DNA from 2 places in the Streptomyces sp. XD-27 genome. Region 2 is predicted to be linked to the other one. Evidence: riboswitches for the same ligand, from Rfam matches in the RefSeq annotation. Region 2 holds a riboswitch; the other holds the start of a gene.
What was found. Region 2 has a riboswitch for cyclic di-AMP ahead of Q3Y56_RS24175 (transglycosylase family protein). Riboswitches for the same ligand answer to the same signal wherever they lie in the genome.
Positions count from the first base shown of each region.

Region 1: linked by a shared signal. The riboswitch ahead of Q3Y56_RS02565 (C40 family peptidase) and the one ahead of Q3Y56_RS24175 (transglycosylase family protein) in region 2 are both predicted to bind cyclic di-AMP.

Region 1 is NZ_CP130713.1:591,580-599,271, forward strand. Features, by position in the region: gene Q3Y56_RS02525 (cellulase family glycosylhydrolase) at 1-193, opposite strand, end outside; gene Q3Y56_RS02530 (MarR family winged helix-turn-helix transcriptional regulator) at 317-826, opposite strand; gene Q3Y56_RS02535 (carboxymuconolactone decarboxylase family protein) at 940-1,509, shown strand; gene Q3Y56_RS02540 (hypothetical protein) at 1,574-2,863, opposite strand; gene Q3Y56_RS02545 (hypothetical protein) at 2,803-3,471, opposite strand; gene Q3Y56_RS02550 (ABC transporter ATP-binding protein) at 3,468-4,169, opposite strand; gene Q3Y56_RS02555 (hypothetical protein) at 4,233-4,403, opposite strand; gene Q3Y56_RS02560 (pseudouridine synthase) at 4,826-5,500, shown strand; gene Q3Y56_RS02565 (C40 family peptidase) at 5,493-5,984, opposite strand; cyclic di-AMP (ydaO/yuaA leader) riboswitch at 5,989-6,179, opposite strand; gene polX (DNA polymerase/3'-5' exonuclease PolX) at 6,373-7,692, opposite strand, start outside.
Region 2 is NZ_CP130713.1:5,537,599-5,545,290, reverse strand. Features, by position in the region: gene Q3Y56_RS24200 (lysine N(6)-hydroxylase/L-ornithine N(5)-oxygenase family protein) at 1-202, opposite strand, end outside; gene Q3Y56_RS24195 (FMN-binding negative transcriptional regulator) at 585-1,229, shown strand; gene Q3Y56_RS24190 (LmbU family transcriptional regulator) at 1,329-2,015, opposite strand; gene Q3Y56_RS24185 (transposase) at 3,130-4,314, shown strand; gene Q3Y56_RS24180 (hypothetical protein) at 4,524-5,075, opposite strand; cyclic di-AMP (ydaO/yuaA leader) riboswitch at 5,567-5,746, shown strand; partial or broken gene Q3Y56_RS24175 (transglycosylase family protein) at 5,752-6,042, shown strand; gene Q3Y56_RS24170 (peptidoglycan DD-metalloendopeptidase family protein) at 6,099-6,923, shown strand; gene Q3Y56_RS24165 (hypothetical protein) at 7,073-7,318, opposite strand; gene Q3Y56_RS24160 (MFS transporter) at 7,445-7,692, opposite strand, start outside.

The sequences.
Region 1 (7,692 bases), 4.9 Mb from region 2:
GTGCGCGGCCGTACCGGTCGGCGAGGCGCGTGACGCCGTCGGGGGTGGTGACGGTGCCGGACGGTGGCGTCCAGTCGCGGGACGGCGCAGCTCGTTCCGTGGGTGCCAGCGCCTGTGCCGGTTCCGCCGCGGGGACGGCGTGGAGGAGGGCCACTGCGAGGGCGAGTGTCGTGGCGACGCGGAGCGGACGCATGACGCCTCCCGGGTCGGATCGGTGCCGGCAGCAGCCGATCCTGACCTGGTCGGGTTGTGTCGGCAAGGGTCAGGCACCAACTTTCCTGACGCCTTGTCATCTTTCCGGGACGGCCGGAGGCGGTTACGCGCCGAACCAGCCCGCGACGTCGAGGCGGAAGAAGCCGCCGGGCGCCAGCGTGCGCAGGTCCGCCTCCAGCGCGCGGACGCGCTCCACCCCCAGCGCCGCGACCCATTCGGCCCGCAGCTCCTCGAAGATCGCGGCGGACCGGCGCAGGGAATCGATCCCGCGCGGGGTGAGCCGGACGATCTTGCGCCGCGCGTCCCGCAGGTCGATCGCCCGCTCGGCGTAGCCGAGGCCCACCAGGCGGTCGACCGTCTTGCCCGCGGCCTGCTTGGAGACGCCGAGCCGCCGCCCCAGCTCGCTCGCGGTGGCACCGTCGGGCCCGATGGCCTGCATCGCGAAGCCGAAGGCCGGGCGGACATCCGGGTGGCCCTGGCGTGCCAGCTCGGCGTGCAGCCGGTCGATGATCGAGCGGAATCCCGCGAACAGCAGCAGCGGGAGCTCGAATCCGGCGCTATCGCGGGGTTCTCGCGGTGCTTCTGACGTTGATTCAGGGGTGCGTTCAGCCATTGCGCGACTCGACAACCTGGTTTACGATTTGGTCAACCACGTTGTCCATCTTAGTGCCTGTGCCGTCCCCGCCGCATCCCACGGCGTGTCACGGCGCGCGGAAGGATGCCCCAATGCCGTCGCACGCGTTCACCGACCACACGCCGGACTCGGCGCCCGCCGCCTCCCGCAAGACGATGGAGGCCGTGGCCCAGCGGCTGGGCTATCTGCCGGCGGCCGTCGGCCGTATGGCCGCCTCGCCGCATCTGCTGGACGGATTCCTCAAGCTCAGCGGGCTGTTCGAGGCGACGAGCCTCAGCCCCGTGGAGCGTGAAGTCGTCATCCTCACCGTCGCCACCCGCAACGCCTGCCATGTCTGCGTGGCGATGCACACCGCGAAACTCCAGGCGCTCGGCGCCCACCCCGACCTGGTCGCGGCCCTGCGTGCGCGACAGCCGCTGGACGACACGCACCTGGAGGCGATACGGGTCTTCGCCCTCGATGTGCTGGCGACCGCGGGGGCGGTGCCCGACGCCGCCGTGGAGGCGTTCCTGGCCCAGGGCTACACCGCTCAGAACGCCCTGGAGGTGGTCCTGGGCATCGGCGCCTACACGATGTCGACGCTGGCGAACCGGCTGATCGGGGCACCACTGGACGAGCAGTTGCGGCCCTTCGCCTGGGAGGAGGAGACGGCGGCGGCATGACGCCCGGCCCGGATCCGTCCGAGGCTCGGCGCTCTCCCCGGGCGCCGTCGCCCGAGCGCGGGCGTCATGCGTTCCGTACGAGCCGGTCGGCGGAGCGGGCGGCGCGGAACAGCAGCCCGGCGGTGAGGGCGAGGGGGACAGCCGCGACGCGTACGGCCGTGCCCGGGGCGGGCCCGTGCGACAGCGCGTCGTCGAGGACAAAGGCCAGCGACCCCACCGCCGCCAACGGCCCGGCCATGTACCAGAAGGCGTACAGCAGCGGACCGGGGTCGCCGACGGGGGTGCTGACGCCGGTGAACAGCAGGTCCGTGCGCGCCGGCCCGCGGCATGCCCCGGACACCGCGGCGGCCGCGAGCGGCGGCGCGCACAGCGGCATCAGCAGCAGCGGCCACAGGGAGCCGGCCGCAGCGTACGGCACTGCGACCAGGGCCGCCAGCAGGGCACCGACCGTCGCGGGTACGACGGCGTGCTGGAGCATCAGGTGGCGCAGCCGCACCGGCGACCAGGCCGAGCGGCGTACGTCGTCGGTCTCCAGACGAGCGGTCTCGGCGAGCGCGGCCACCCCCGCGTAGCCGAGGAGCAGCGCCACCGCCAGCAGGAAGACCCGCGCCCTGCCACCGAGCGCGGCCGCCGCACCGGCCGTGGCGGACGCGCAGATCAGCCAGGCGAGCGCCTTGCCCAGCAGGCCCGGGGCGCGCAGCAGGGCCAGCGCGTCCCGCCACACGATCGCCGCCCGGCGGCCGCGCGGCGGCCGCAGCCGGACACCTCGGACCGCCGTGCCGCCGCCCGCGGCCCGCACGACCGCCAGCTTGGCGACCCGCGGGTCCATGGTCCACAGGCCCGCCGTGACCGCGGAGACGGTCGAAGCCCGGCGGCGCAGCTCGGCGTTGGACAGCCGGGCGCCGTCGCGGTGTGCCTGCGCGAGGGCGGCGGCGGTGGCGGCGAGCAGCAGCGCCAGGGCGGCCGGCCACGCGGGGGCGGTGCCGCCGCAGGCGTGCACCACGGGCTGGGCCGCCCAGCCCCACGGCCCGGACCACAGCTCACACCACTCCAGTACGGAACTCCGGTGGCCCCGGGCCGCCAGCACCGTCTGCGCCGTGAGCAGCATGAGCAGGGCGACGGCGCCGGGTGTGTACCGCCGTACGCACCCCGCCCAACCGGGCCGGCGCTCCACGGCCATGGCGAGCGCGACCGTCAGCGGCGGCAGGCATACGGCGGCGGGAAGGAGGGCGAGCAGCGCCATGCCGAACGTGGCAACGCCGGTGACGTACAGGAACGTGGCGGCGGCGGCCGTCAGGAGCAGGGCGGGGAGCACGGCGAGCCCGGCGGAGAGCCACAGCCACGGCCGCAGCACGGCCGCCCGGCGGACCGGTTGGGCCAGCAGCCAGCCGACGGTCGGGCCGGGACGACGACCGGGCCGCGCCACAGCGCGTCACGGGCGGCGAGCAGTGCGGCGGCGGCCGTGACCAGAGTGAAGACGGCGGGCAGGGCTTGCCGGACGGCCTCGCCCGCCCCGCTGTAGTCGGCGCCGAGGTGCGCCTGCCGCACGAAGTGGAAGGCGTAGCCGCTGCCGTAGCCGACGACGATGAGGAGGACACCGTAGACGGCGACGGCGAGATCGCGGCTCTTCTGCCGGCGATGCTCCCGACGCTTGACCCGCAGCCAGCGCAGAGCCTCCCACGTGCGGTCGTCGTCGGCCTCGGACCAGACGTCGTCGTCGGCCTCGGGCGCGGCGGTGTCGCCGAGCTCGGGCGCGGACATGTCGTCGACCTCGGGCGCGGCGGCGTCATCGCCGTACGGGGCGACCGCATCGTCCGCCCGGTGCCCGGCCGCATCGTCCGCGCCCAGCCCGGCCGCAACGTCCGCGCCGAGCCTGGCCGCAACGTCCGCGCCGGGCCCGGCCGTGTCGTTCTCCGTGTCCCGCGCGGGCACCTGCTCAGCGGTTCTCGTCCGGTCGGTCATGCGCGCAGCCCCAGGCGGGTCAGTACCTGCTGGGGGGTGCCCTCGGCGATCACCCGGCCGTCTTCCAGGGCCACCATGCGGTCGGCGACCGCTTCGGCGAGTTCCGCCTGGTGGGTGGCGAGGAGCACCGCGACGCCGTCGGCCTTCTCGGCCACGAGCAGTTCGGCCAGGCGGTCGCGGGCTCCGGGGTCCAGGCGCTGCTCCGGTTCGTCGAGGATGAGCAGGTCCCGTGGCCGGACGAGCGCGGCGGCCAGCAGCAGGGACTGCATCTGTCCGGACGACAGGGATCCGGGCACAGCGGCGGCGTGGTCGGACAGCCGGCGGTCGGCCAGCACATGGTCGATCCAGGCGTCCGCGTCGGCCACCGCGTGGGCGACGGCGACCAGTTCGAGATGTTCGCGGACGGTGAGGTCCGGATAGCAGGCGACCATGTCGCCGACGACGGCGACGCGGGCCCGGACCTCGGGGTCGTCCTCGTGGACCGGGCGGCCCGCGAACAGGGCCTGGCCGGTGGTGGGCGCGTCGCGGCCCGCGGCGATGCGCAACAGGGTGGACTTCCCGGAGCCGTTGTGGCCGAACAGCGCTGTGCACGTGCCACCGGCCACGTCGAGGTCCAGCGGGTGCAGCGCCTGCCGTTCGCCGTACGTACGGCTCACCCCGCTCAGGCGCAGCAGCGCTCCCCCCGTGTCCCCGCCCATGTCCGCTCGGCTCCCCGTGATCGTTTCCGGTCCCGCCCCGACCCTAACCGTACGCCGTCGCGGTCACAGAGTGTCGTCGCGCTCGCCCTCCGCCTGGGACGGCGTGGTGCGCGGGACGTCCGGGTGCTTCTCGGTTCCTGGCAGCCTCCTGCCGGGTGTCTCGTTCTCGTCGTCCCGTTCTCCCTCGGCCTGAGAGGGGGTGTGCTCCCACGGCGAGGGGGTGTCCTTCTGCATGGCTGCTCCTTCCGGACCCGCCCGGCGCCCGCCGCCCGGGTCGTCGGGCCCTCCGAGTACCCCGTGCGGCCCGGCCCACCCCCGCCCCAGGGGTCCGGTGCCGGGCCGGGCAAGGGCCGGCCGGGCCGACCAGGGCCGGGCACGCCATAGGCTGGCAGCACGATGAGACGCAGAACCACCGCCCCGCCCGCCCCCTGCCGCAGCGCGACGGCATCGACCCGGTCCGGCTGCGGCTGCCCGCCGAAGGGGACTGGGCGACGATTCGGGACCACCTGGTCGACCGGCTGCCCGCGCTGGGGCCCGATCGGGTCGACGCCCTGCTGGACGAGGGCGGGATCGTCGGGGCGGACGGGCCCGTCGCGCCCGGCGCCCCCTTCACGCCCGGCGCCTTCCTGTGGTTCTACCGGCCGCTGCGCGAGGAGGTGCCGGTCCCCTTCGAGCTGGAGGTGCTCCACCGCGACGAGAACCTGCTGGTGGTGGACAAACCGCACTTCCTGTCCACCACGCCCCGTGGCCGCCACGTGACCGAGACCGCCCTGGTGCGGCTCCGCCGGGACCTGGGCCTGCGCGAGCTGAGCCCCGCCCACCGGCTGGACCGGCTCACCGCGGGCGTCGTGATGTTCGTGATCCGGCCGGAGCACCGCAGCACGTACCAGTCGCTGTTCCAGGACCGTGCGGTGCGCAAGGAGTACGAGGCCGTCGCTCGTCACGACCCCGGGCTGACGCTGCCGCGGACGGTGCGCAGCCGGATCGTCAAGGAGCGCGGAGTGATGGCCGCGCGGGAGGTGGCGGGCCCGCCCAACAGCGAGAGCCGCGTCGAGCTGGTCGAGCACCGGGGCGGGCTCGGCCGCTATCGGCTGCGCCCGGTGACCGGGCGCACCCATCAGCTGCGGGTGCACATGAACGCGCTCGGGGTACCGATCCTCGGCGATCCGGTCTACCCGGTGGTCGGCGATCCCGCCCCCGACGACTTCAGCGAACCGCTGCAGCTGCTCGCCCGGGAGCTGGCGTTCACCGACCCGGTCACCGGCCGCGAGCACCGGTTCACCAGTCGGCGCACCCTGCGGTCCTGGCCCGCCCCGGAATTGCCTAGTTGACCCGTCCGTACCACACCTGGCGGGTCCAGATCCTTTCCAGCCGGACGGACTTCCCCGGCTTGGGCGAGTGCCAGATCTGGTTCTTTCCGGCGTAGATCCCGACGTGGTAGACGCTGCCGCCGGAATGGAAGAACACCAGATCACCGGCTTTACGAGAACCCGAGGATACGTGCCGGGACTTGTTGTACTGGGCGGCCGCCGTACGCGGCAGCGTCTTGCCCGCCTTCTTGTAGGAATAGAGCGTCAGCCCGGAACAGTCGAACCGGTTGGGGCCCGCTGCCCCGTACGAGTAGGGTGCGCCCTTCTTCGATGCGGCGATCTTGAGCGCCTTGGATCCCAAGGTCGCCGCCTGTGCGTCGGAGCTCATACCCGGGACCAGCAGGGACGCGGTGACGGTCGCCACGGTGAGCGCCGAGACCTGACCCGTCCTGGATATGAGCGCGGGTATACGGGGAAGCACGGTCTTGCGAGAAATCGCGGACATGCCGAAGCCCTTCGTCATCCGCCTGCGAAAGATGACCTGTCGGGTTCGGGCCGGCGAAGTTGCCCGGCCACATAAGTGGCTTCACCCCAAGGACCACCGTGTTCGTGGTCCGCCGTGCTTGGGTCTCCCGCTCCTGCCGCTGTGCGTATCTGTCCGGCCATCCGGTGCGGCGGCAGGACTCGGCGTCCGCCCGGATGGTCCCGCCTCGGTGACGGGATCTTGTACCGGGAGGAGATCCTGCACCATCAACCATCGGACTTCAGAGCCGAGATGGCTTTCTGTGAACTTCTTCACGTCGGCCGTATTTCGGAATTCCAATGCCACGGGAGACTCCGCACTCCTTCACCGAGGGGCCTGAACGTGCCTTCGTGCAACGGGAGTTGTTCTCTCACGAACGAGTGGAATCCGCCTGGTGGAGTGATCGATTCCGGCCCTCGCGCAGGAAGCGGCGCAGCCGCTGGAGCGGCCAGGTGTTGATGACGTCGTCGGGGGTGAGCCAGCCCCGCTGCGCGGTGCCCACGCCGTAGCGCATGTACGCCAGATGGGGGGTGGCGTGGGCGTCGGAGTTCACCGCGAACTTCACCCCGTACCGCTTGGCGCGCAGGATCTCCTCGTCGCCCAGGTCGAGCCGTTCCGGATGGGCGTTGACCTCCAGCGCCGTGCCGGTTCTGGCGCACGCCTCGAACACCGCGTCGAAGTCGGCGTCGATGGCGGGCCGCTTGCCGATCCGCCGGGTGGTCGGATGGCCGATGACCGCGACGTACGGGTTCTCGCAGGCCCGTATGAGCCGCCGGGTCTGCGCCTCCCGGCTCTGGCTGAAGTGCGAGTGCACCGAGGCCACGCACACGTCGAAGCCTTCGAGGAAGTCGCCGGGCCAGTCCACGTCCCCGTCGGGGCCGATGTTGAGCTCGGTGCCGTGCAGCACCCGCATCCGGCGGTGCTCGCGGTCCAGTTCCCGCACCCGCTCGCGCTGGGCGAGCATCTTCTCGTCGGTCATCCGCTGCATGACGAGGTCCGGGGCGTGGTCGGTGACGGCGTAGTACGCGTAGCCGCGGGCCGCCGCGGCCGCGACCATCTCCTCCAGCGGGGCGAGGCCGTCGGTGAGGTCGGTGTGCGTGTGCAGGTCGCCGCGGATGTCCTCCTCGGTGACCAGCTCGGGGAGTTCGCCGCGCAGCCCGGCGGCCACCTCGCCGCGGTCCTCGCGCAGGGTCGGCGGGATCCAGGGCAGGCCGAGCCGGTCGTAGATCTCCTCCTCGGTCTGCGAGGTGATCTTCCTTCCGCTCTTGGCGTGGAACAGGCCGTACTCGGACAGCTTGAGCTTGTGGCGCACCGCCATCTCGCGGACCCGGATGTTGTGCGCCTTACTGCCCGTGAAGTACTGCAGGCCCGCGCCCCATGAGTCGGGGGGCAGCACCCGCAGGTCCACCTGGAGCCCTTTGGTGGTGCGGATGGAGGTCTTCTTCTCGCCGTGCGCGATGACCTCGGCGGTGTACGGCAGACCGCTGAACGCGTCCATGAACGCCGCCGACCGGTCGGCGGCGACGAGGACGTCGATGTCCCCGATGGTCTCCTTCATACGGCGCAGCGATCCGGCGTACGTGCAGCCTTCGCACCCGGTGACCCGCGACAGCTCGGAGACGACCTGCTCGGCGACGTCCATGGCGGCGTTGAGGAGGATGCGGCCGCCCGCCTTCTGCATGAGGGCGAT
Region 2 (7,692 bases):
GGAAGGAAATCTGCATGGTCGTCGACGGCAGCAGCATGTTGCGATGCCAGCCGAACGACGGCTGCCGCTCGAAGAAGGCGGCGGTGATCGGACGTTCCGGGACATTGGCCTGGTGTTCTTCCAGGGCGATGGCGAGCGACAGGTTGGACGGGCCGAACCCGATGCCCACCACGTCGTATACCTCAGGTTCACGAGTACCCATAGAAAATTCTCCCGCTGGCGTAGCTGCTACTGGGACTTCCGCATCTTCGATGGGTCAACTGCGGTAACCCAAAAGGACCCTGGTCGGGAATGCTGGTAACTTTTGTCAAGCTCACGGCTGATGGTCTCGAACATCTCGACCGGTGGTCCGGGAGACACGCATGAAGTATTGCGCTGGAGAACACCGCGACGTCAACTTAGAGGGACCGGGCAGACCTTGCAAGAGGGTCCCGGCACACCGCGCGCCGAGGGGCCGCTGTCCTGCCGACAGGACAGCGGCAGCGACCGGTCGAGGATTTTTCATCCGGCCGCTCAAAGCACTGGTAGCGTCGGACGACTTAGAGCCATACCGTGAGCCAGCTCACCGAAAGGGTGAATGCCGGATGTTCGTTCCCGCCCAGTATCGTGAACCGGACGGTTCGTGGATGGTCGACCTGATCCGCAAGAATCCGCTCAGCCTTGCGGTCAGCAACGGCAGCCCTTCCAGCGGTCCGTTTGCCACGCATCTGCCCGTGATTCCGGATCCGCAGATGACCGGCGAATGGAGCGCCGATCTGTCGGGCGCCACGCTACTGGGGCACATGAACCGGGCGAATCCGCACTGGAAGGCGCTGGAGACGGGCGACGTCATCCTCCTGACATTCACCGGGCCGCACGCCTATGTCTCGCCGACCGTGTACGAGGTGACGCCGGCCGCGCCGACCTGGAACTTCACCTCGGTGCACGTGCGCGGCGTGGTGGAGAAGATCGACTCAATCGAGGAGACGCTGGGCGTGGTGCAGTCCACCGTGCGCGCCTTCGAGGGTGAGTTCGGCGCCGACTGGGACATGACCGAGTCGCTCGGCTACTTCCGCAAGATCGTGCCCGCCGTGGGCGCCTTCCGGGTCACGGTGACCGGGGCTGATGGCATGTTCAAGCTCAGCCAGGAGCAGAAGCCCGAGGTTCGCGCCCGTGTGGAGCAGTCGTTCGGCCAGCGCGAGTGCACGCGGCACCGCGAGACGGCCAAGCTCATGAGCCAGCTGCCGTGAGCGCGGTGCCAAGTGGGCCGCCGCCGGCGCCGGTTCCCGCGCACTGACCTCGAGGGCCCGCACTCCGGGCGGAGTGCGGGCCCTGCCGGTCTCCTCTGCTCAGGCGCTGATGCCGGCCTGTTCCGTGACCTCGTCCAGGACTTGTTCGGCAGCGTTGTCCAGCGTCGCCAGGACCCACTGCTCGAATTCGATTCCCGACTGCGCCGCTGCCTTGTGCCACCACTGCAGACGACTACCGGGCACCGCGAGCCGCCGCGTCGTCTCGATCTGCTTCTCGTCCCGCGTGTCGTCCTCGCGCGCGACGCGGATGGCTGTGCGCAGCTGCTTGGTGGTCCACTTCATCTGCTCGGCGCGATCCAGCCATAATTCCTGCTCGTCGACCGGCAGCGAGGCCAACTCGGCGTGGTGCTGGAAGCTCAGCGCCGCGCGCCGGCGATTGAACTCGAACCGCCGTGAGACCCACGCGTAGTTCCGCAGCGTCTGGTACTGCAACCCGGCGGCACGGATTCCCCGCTGGTACCGGTCGGTGTAGTGGTCCTTGCCGTACACGAGCCAGTCACCGAGCCACCAAGAAGAGGAATTCACGATTCCAGAGAGCTGCCGTCCGGCCCGCTCCCAGTCCTCGAAGGTCAGCCCGGCCGGGATTTGCAGTCCCACGTTGGTTGTCAGCACGCCACGACGCGGTTCGTCACCGCCGCTCCTGCGCTGCCGGGCCACCGCGTCCGGGTTCCGGCGGAACAGCACGACCTTTGAGCCGTCGAGATCGCCGGCCTGATTCGTCATCATGCCTCCATGTGAATGTACATCGAACGGACAGGGCGGAGCCCGTGCCCGAACGGGAATAAGTTCATGGTGTTTTTGGCAGCCATGGCCGGATCCAGTGGCATCGGTCGCTTCGCGTACCCCGATGCACTGTGGGACTGTCAGTCACTCACGGCCGGTCGGCCGGCACGGAGTACTGGCGACTCGTCGCAGCCGGTCGCCCCATCGGGCCATGTCCAGCTTTTCAGCCACCTGATGGCTGAAAAGCATCAGGACTGCGTAGAAGGCATTCAGTCGGCATCCGTCCAGATGCGGATCCGTTCATCAACACGCTCCCCCGTACACCTCGACCACACATCCCCCGCGTCATGTCGGTCGCCGACGTGTGCGCACGCCGGGACCGAAGATCCAGATTCGAAGTGGTTCTCCAGTAGAGCCCGGACCTGTGGGTGATTCAAGGAGGAGGCCGTCGCTCGCCGCGACTTTTCGAAGTTCGAACAATAGCTCGTCACGCGACCGTGGACCGGCTCAGCGGAATTTCATGTTCCGCAGGGTCCCGAGCCATCGGCGGGGCACCTTAACGTCTTCTTGATGCAACTATATTGCCACCCCGGGCGTCGCGCGCGAACGACTCCGCAAAGGTGGCGGTTCCGCGTTGTCAGGAAGCGGCCAATCATTGGGGGTACGGCGAGCCCGGTGAAGCAAGAGACTGTCTCGTAGCTGGCAGTCCGGGAGCCGCGTCGGGCTGCTCGTGCGAGTCGTCTCGGCCCGCACCCGGCAGCCGGTGGGGCGGGCTGATCGCCCCGGGTCGAGTCGGCGTCACCGGACCACCTGACCCGGACAACCCGCACGTCCTCGCAGGCCAGAGCCAAGTGTGGCCACTGCCGCGCGGGCCGCGGCGCTGGACGACGGTGCGCGGCGCCGGACACATGGCGGCGACCGCCACGGCCCCGAACTCTCGTCGGCTGTCGTTCCAGGAAGGGAGACCGTCCCCGACCTGGCATTGTCGGACAGGCTTTAGACTCGTCGACTGGCAGCCGCCGCTCAGGGGACGTCTGGGAGTGATTGCAGCATGGTTGCGCCCTGCACATTTGCCACAACGGCTCCGGTCGACGTAGTGCCCGTCAGCAATCATGATGTGCCCTTGAACGACTTCACCGAGAGGCTCTTCGGGAACCTGCGGCGAGCGGACCAACGCAGGTGGGCGCAGGCCTATCTGGCGGCGCTGCTCATCACTCCCGGCAAGAAGTCCGTCCGCCGCCTGGCCGACGCCGTCTCGGCGTCCCCCACCGCGATGCAGTCGCTGCGCCAGTTCGTGAGCCTCAGCCCATGGGACTGGGAGCCGGTGATGCGCGAACTCACCCGCTGGACCGAGGGGCAGGGCCCCGCCTCCGCGTGGACGCTCGGCCGCGCGGTCATGCCCAAGCGCGGTCAGCGGTCGGTCGGCGTACACCGCTGCTTCGACCCCTCCTCGGGCCGGACCCTCAACTGCCAGCGGGGGCTCGGTGCGTTCCTGTGCATCGGCGCCGTACAAGTCCCTGTCGACTGGCGCCTGTTCCTGCCCGCGCCGTGGACGGAGGACGTACAGCTACGTAAACGCGCACGTATCCCGGACACTGTTGAGTACCGCCCCCTGTGGGCCCACGCCCTTGACCTCGTCGACACGCTGACGGCCCGAACCGCTTCCACCGGCGCGCCGGTCGTGGCCGACATGAGTGACGATCCGGATGTCGGACTTCTCCTGCGCGGACTCAGTCAACGGGGGCGCGACTTCGTGGTTGCCGTACCGCAACACCTGAAGGTCCTTCCCGCCGGGGAACGCGCCTCAAACGTCCCGGGGCCGATCAGTGCGAAGGACCACGCTTCCTCCGGCAGCAGCCCCGAGACCGTGCTGATCAGCACGCCGGACGGACAACAGCAATCACGTCGCGTGCATTCCGCGCTGGTCCACCTTCCCGGGGTGCGGACGGGGCCGGCCGCCGAATATCCCTACCGGCTCTTCACCGAGGTGCTTCCGGACAACCGCACCGGCGCCATGTGGATCACCAGCCTGACCCATCGGAGCCTGGACAACGTTGCCTCACTCGCCGCCTTGCGGACGTGCACCGGCACCGCGGTCACCGCCATGGAAAGCGACTTCGGGCTCCTCGACTTCGAGGGCCGCTCCTTCCCCGGCTGGTACCACCACATGACACTTGTCTCCGCGGCGTACACCTACCAGCGCCTGTCCCGGAGCTCGTTCCCGCAGCCCTCTCCGTGCTGCTCTCTCAACATCTCCGACCACACTCAGGAACAGCCGCAGAATGCCGAGCTGAGGGGCTGAGGGCGAGGGGATGCGGGCCCCGGAAAACCGCCGGGGGAACAGTCCCCGGGGCCCGCGGTGCCGGCGCCGGCGCGCTGCTGAGGCGCGACCGGGCCGTGGCCTGTCGATGCCCGACGTGGACCGCGCGTCGAGCAGCACGGCGGTGCCCGGTCGAGCGCCCCCGCAGGTAGCACGGGCAAGACGGCCGCGGCGCCCGGCGCAGGGTACGGTCAGCTCACCCAGCCCGTGTAACGCCGACCGCTCCACGGGGCGCGCCGGTCGGGGCGGCGGCCGCGCTCGCCGGATTCGAGCATCGTGGACACCGCTCTGACGAGCCAGGCGTTGACCGACAGCTGCTCGCGGCCGGCGGCCTCCTCGATCCGGGCCTTGAGATGCTCCGGCGGCCGGAAGTTGATACGGGCCGTCGCGCCCTCCTCCCCGGTCGCCGATACCGGCGCCATGGCGGACAGCGGTGGCGCCACACCGTTGTGCGACCGTTCGAAGCCCCCTTCGACCTCATCCACGAGCGCATGATCGGTGGGGGGTAGTGTCACCACGAAGGTCGGGTCGAGCCCGCGCAGCCGGATCTCGACCGACCCCGGGGCCAGGTCCCGGGTGATCTCGTCCGCGGCGGCCGACAGAGCGTCCAGCAGAACCAGCCGGACTGCGGAGGACAGCGGTGTCACGAGGCGTTCGGCGAGTTCGCGTGCTTCCTCGTCACCCGCCTCGACGGCAACCGAGAGCTCTTGGCGCAGGTTGTCGACATACCGCATAAGCTCCATGGCGCCATCATCGCTCCACTATGGCGCCACAGGCAAGCCATTCGATTGCCGTGTTGCACCGCCACCGGGGCGCGCCTGCGTCGCGTTGTCCTGCCGACAGGACGGCGACCTGCCCCACCTCAGGGCCCGGCCCGCAACTCATCGATCAAATCGGACTTTTAACGCCTCATGCCGTTATAGCGGACCTCCGTGGCCGAGGTCACAGGAATACCGATGAACCCGTGACCCCACCGTGGCATCACATAAGCAATGCGTCAGATCGGTTACCGCGCGCTTTTCCGTGACGCCGCTGCGCAAGATCTCCATTTCACTGCGAAAGAGATCCAAAACGCAGCGTGACATAAATACCGTGTCAATTCGGAAATGGATCATCGCCCCATGTCACGCGGCTTGTGACCGTGAATTTCTTCCGCTTACGGTGGCCGCCGCTCCCGCAGCCATAGAGGCTCGGGGGACCCGAAGCCGGAGCGCCGAATCCTGCCGCCGGCCGAGGAGAAACGACGACGCATCACGGCAGGAGCGGGGGAACCAGGTAAGTGCCGAGTCGCGGATCCCGCGAATCGGCTTGGGGTGAAGACGCGTTGCGGTGGCAGTGAATGCTGCCCTCTTACGCGGCCGGGCAACTCCAGCCCGAACCCGACAGCTCACCTCGCAGGCGTAGGAGAGGAACACCCCTATGTCTGCTCGCGGACGTCACCGTCGCTATAACCCCGGCCGCATCGCCAAGGTCTCCCTCGCGCTCGCCGCGAGCGGTGCCGGCGTTGCCCTTCCCTTCGTTGGCGCCACCGCGGCCAACGCCGCCTCCGTGGACACCTGGGACAAGGTCGCGGACTGCGAGAGCTCCGGCAACTGGAGCATCAACACCGGCAACGGCTTCTTCGGCGGCCTGCAGTTCACGCAGTCCACCTGGGAGGCCTTCGGCGGCACGAAGTACGCGCCGCGCGCCGACCTGGCCACCAAGGACCAGCAGATCGCCATCGCCGAGAAGGTCCTGGCCGAGCAGGGCCCGGGCGCCTGGCCGGTGTGCTCCGGCAAGGCCGGGCTGACCCAGGGCGGCCCCGCCCCGGCGATCTCCCCCGACGGCGCCAAGGCCGCCCCGCGGCCGCCCCGAAGGCGCAGGCTCCGAAGGCCGAGGCCCCGAAGGCCGGCCCGAAGCACGCCAAGCCCGCCGCGCCGGCGCAGGAGCAGAACTACACCGTCGTCAGCGGCGACACCCTGTACAAGATCGCCCAGACGCACGGCGTCGACGGTGGCTGGCAGGCCGTCTACGAGGCCAACCGCGAGGTCGTCGGCGACAACCCGAACCTCATCTTCCCCGGCCAGGACCTGTCCCTGACCGAGCAGGCCGCCACGCCGCGCGCCCCGAAGCACGCCGCCCCGAAGCCGGCCGCCCCGGCGCACGAGGCCCCGAAGCCCGCCGCCCCGGCGCACCAGGCCCCGGCCACGGGCTGGACCGCCCCGGTCGACGCCCCGATGGGCACCCCGTACCACCAGGCCGGCAGCGCCTGGTCCAGCGGCTACCACACCGGCGTCGACTTCCCCGTCGCCACCGGCACCGGCATCAAGGCCGTCGGCTCCGGCACGGTCGTCTCCGCCGGCTGGGGTGGCGCCTACGGCAACCAGGTCGTCATCCGCCACGAGGACGGCAAGTACAGCCAGTACGCCCACCTGTCGTCCCTCTCGGTCACCGTCGGCGAGACCGTGACCGGCGGCGAGCAGATCGGCCTGTCCGGCACCACCGGCAACAGCAGCGGCCCGCACCTGCACTTCGAGATCCGTTCCGCCGCCGGCTACGGCTCGGACGTCGACCCGCTGGCCTACCTGCGCGCCCACGGCGTCAGCATCTGATCCTCCGGCACCAGCCGAACCCGATCAGACAGCGCCAGCGCGTCGTCACAGACCACGCCCGAGGCCTCCGGCCCGCACTTCCCCCCTGCGGCGCCGGACGCCTCGGGCGTCGGATTTTCCCCAGCCCTTTCGGCCTTTCCGGGTGGACGTCACTCTTCGGGAGGGCTCTCCTCGGGGAGGCTCTCCCACGCCTCGCCCTCGCCCCGTAGCTCGTAGCCTCCCGCCTCCGCGATCGACCGCGCGTGCGCCCGGCTGCGGAGCGCGACCTCGTGGGTCTCGCTCTTGACCTCCGCGTGCACGCCCGCGGCATCCGTGATCGCCTCGATCGCGTGCGTCTCGTAGACGACGCGCCCGGGCTCCACCGCGCTCCAGACCACGTACATGCTCGCTGCCATCGGGCTCACTCCCCGAAGAAGAGTCCCCTGACATTCATGATCCCACCGATGGGTGGCGGCCTCCCGCCGTCTGCGCCATACGGGCGGATCGGGACGCCGGAACGTGAGCGGCCGTCACGGAGGGTGTCACCCGTGCCGCGCACGCCTCGCCCGGCCCAGCACCCCCGCACTCAGCAGCGCCAGTACCGCCAGCGCGCCGCCGCACCACATCACGCCGGACAGGGCGATGTGGTCGGCGACCCGGCCGCCCAGCAGCGCGCCGAGCGAGATGGCCAGATTGAAGACCCCGACGAACAGGGCGGAGGCCGCCTCGCGCGCCTCCGGCGCGGACCGCAGCATCCAGTTCTGGGTGGTGACGGACACGCCTCCGTACG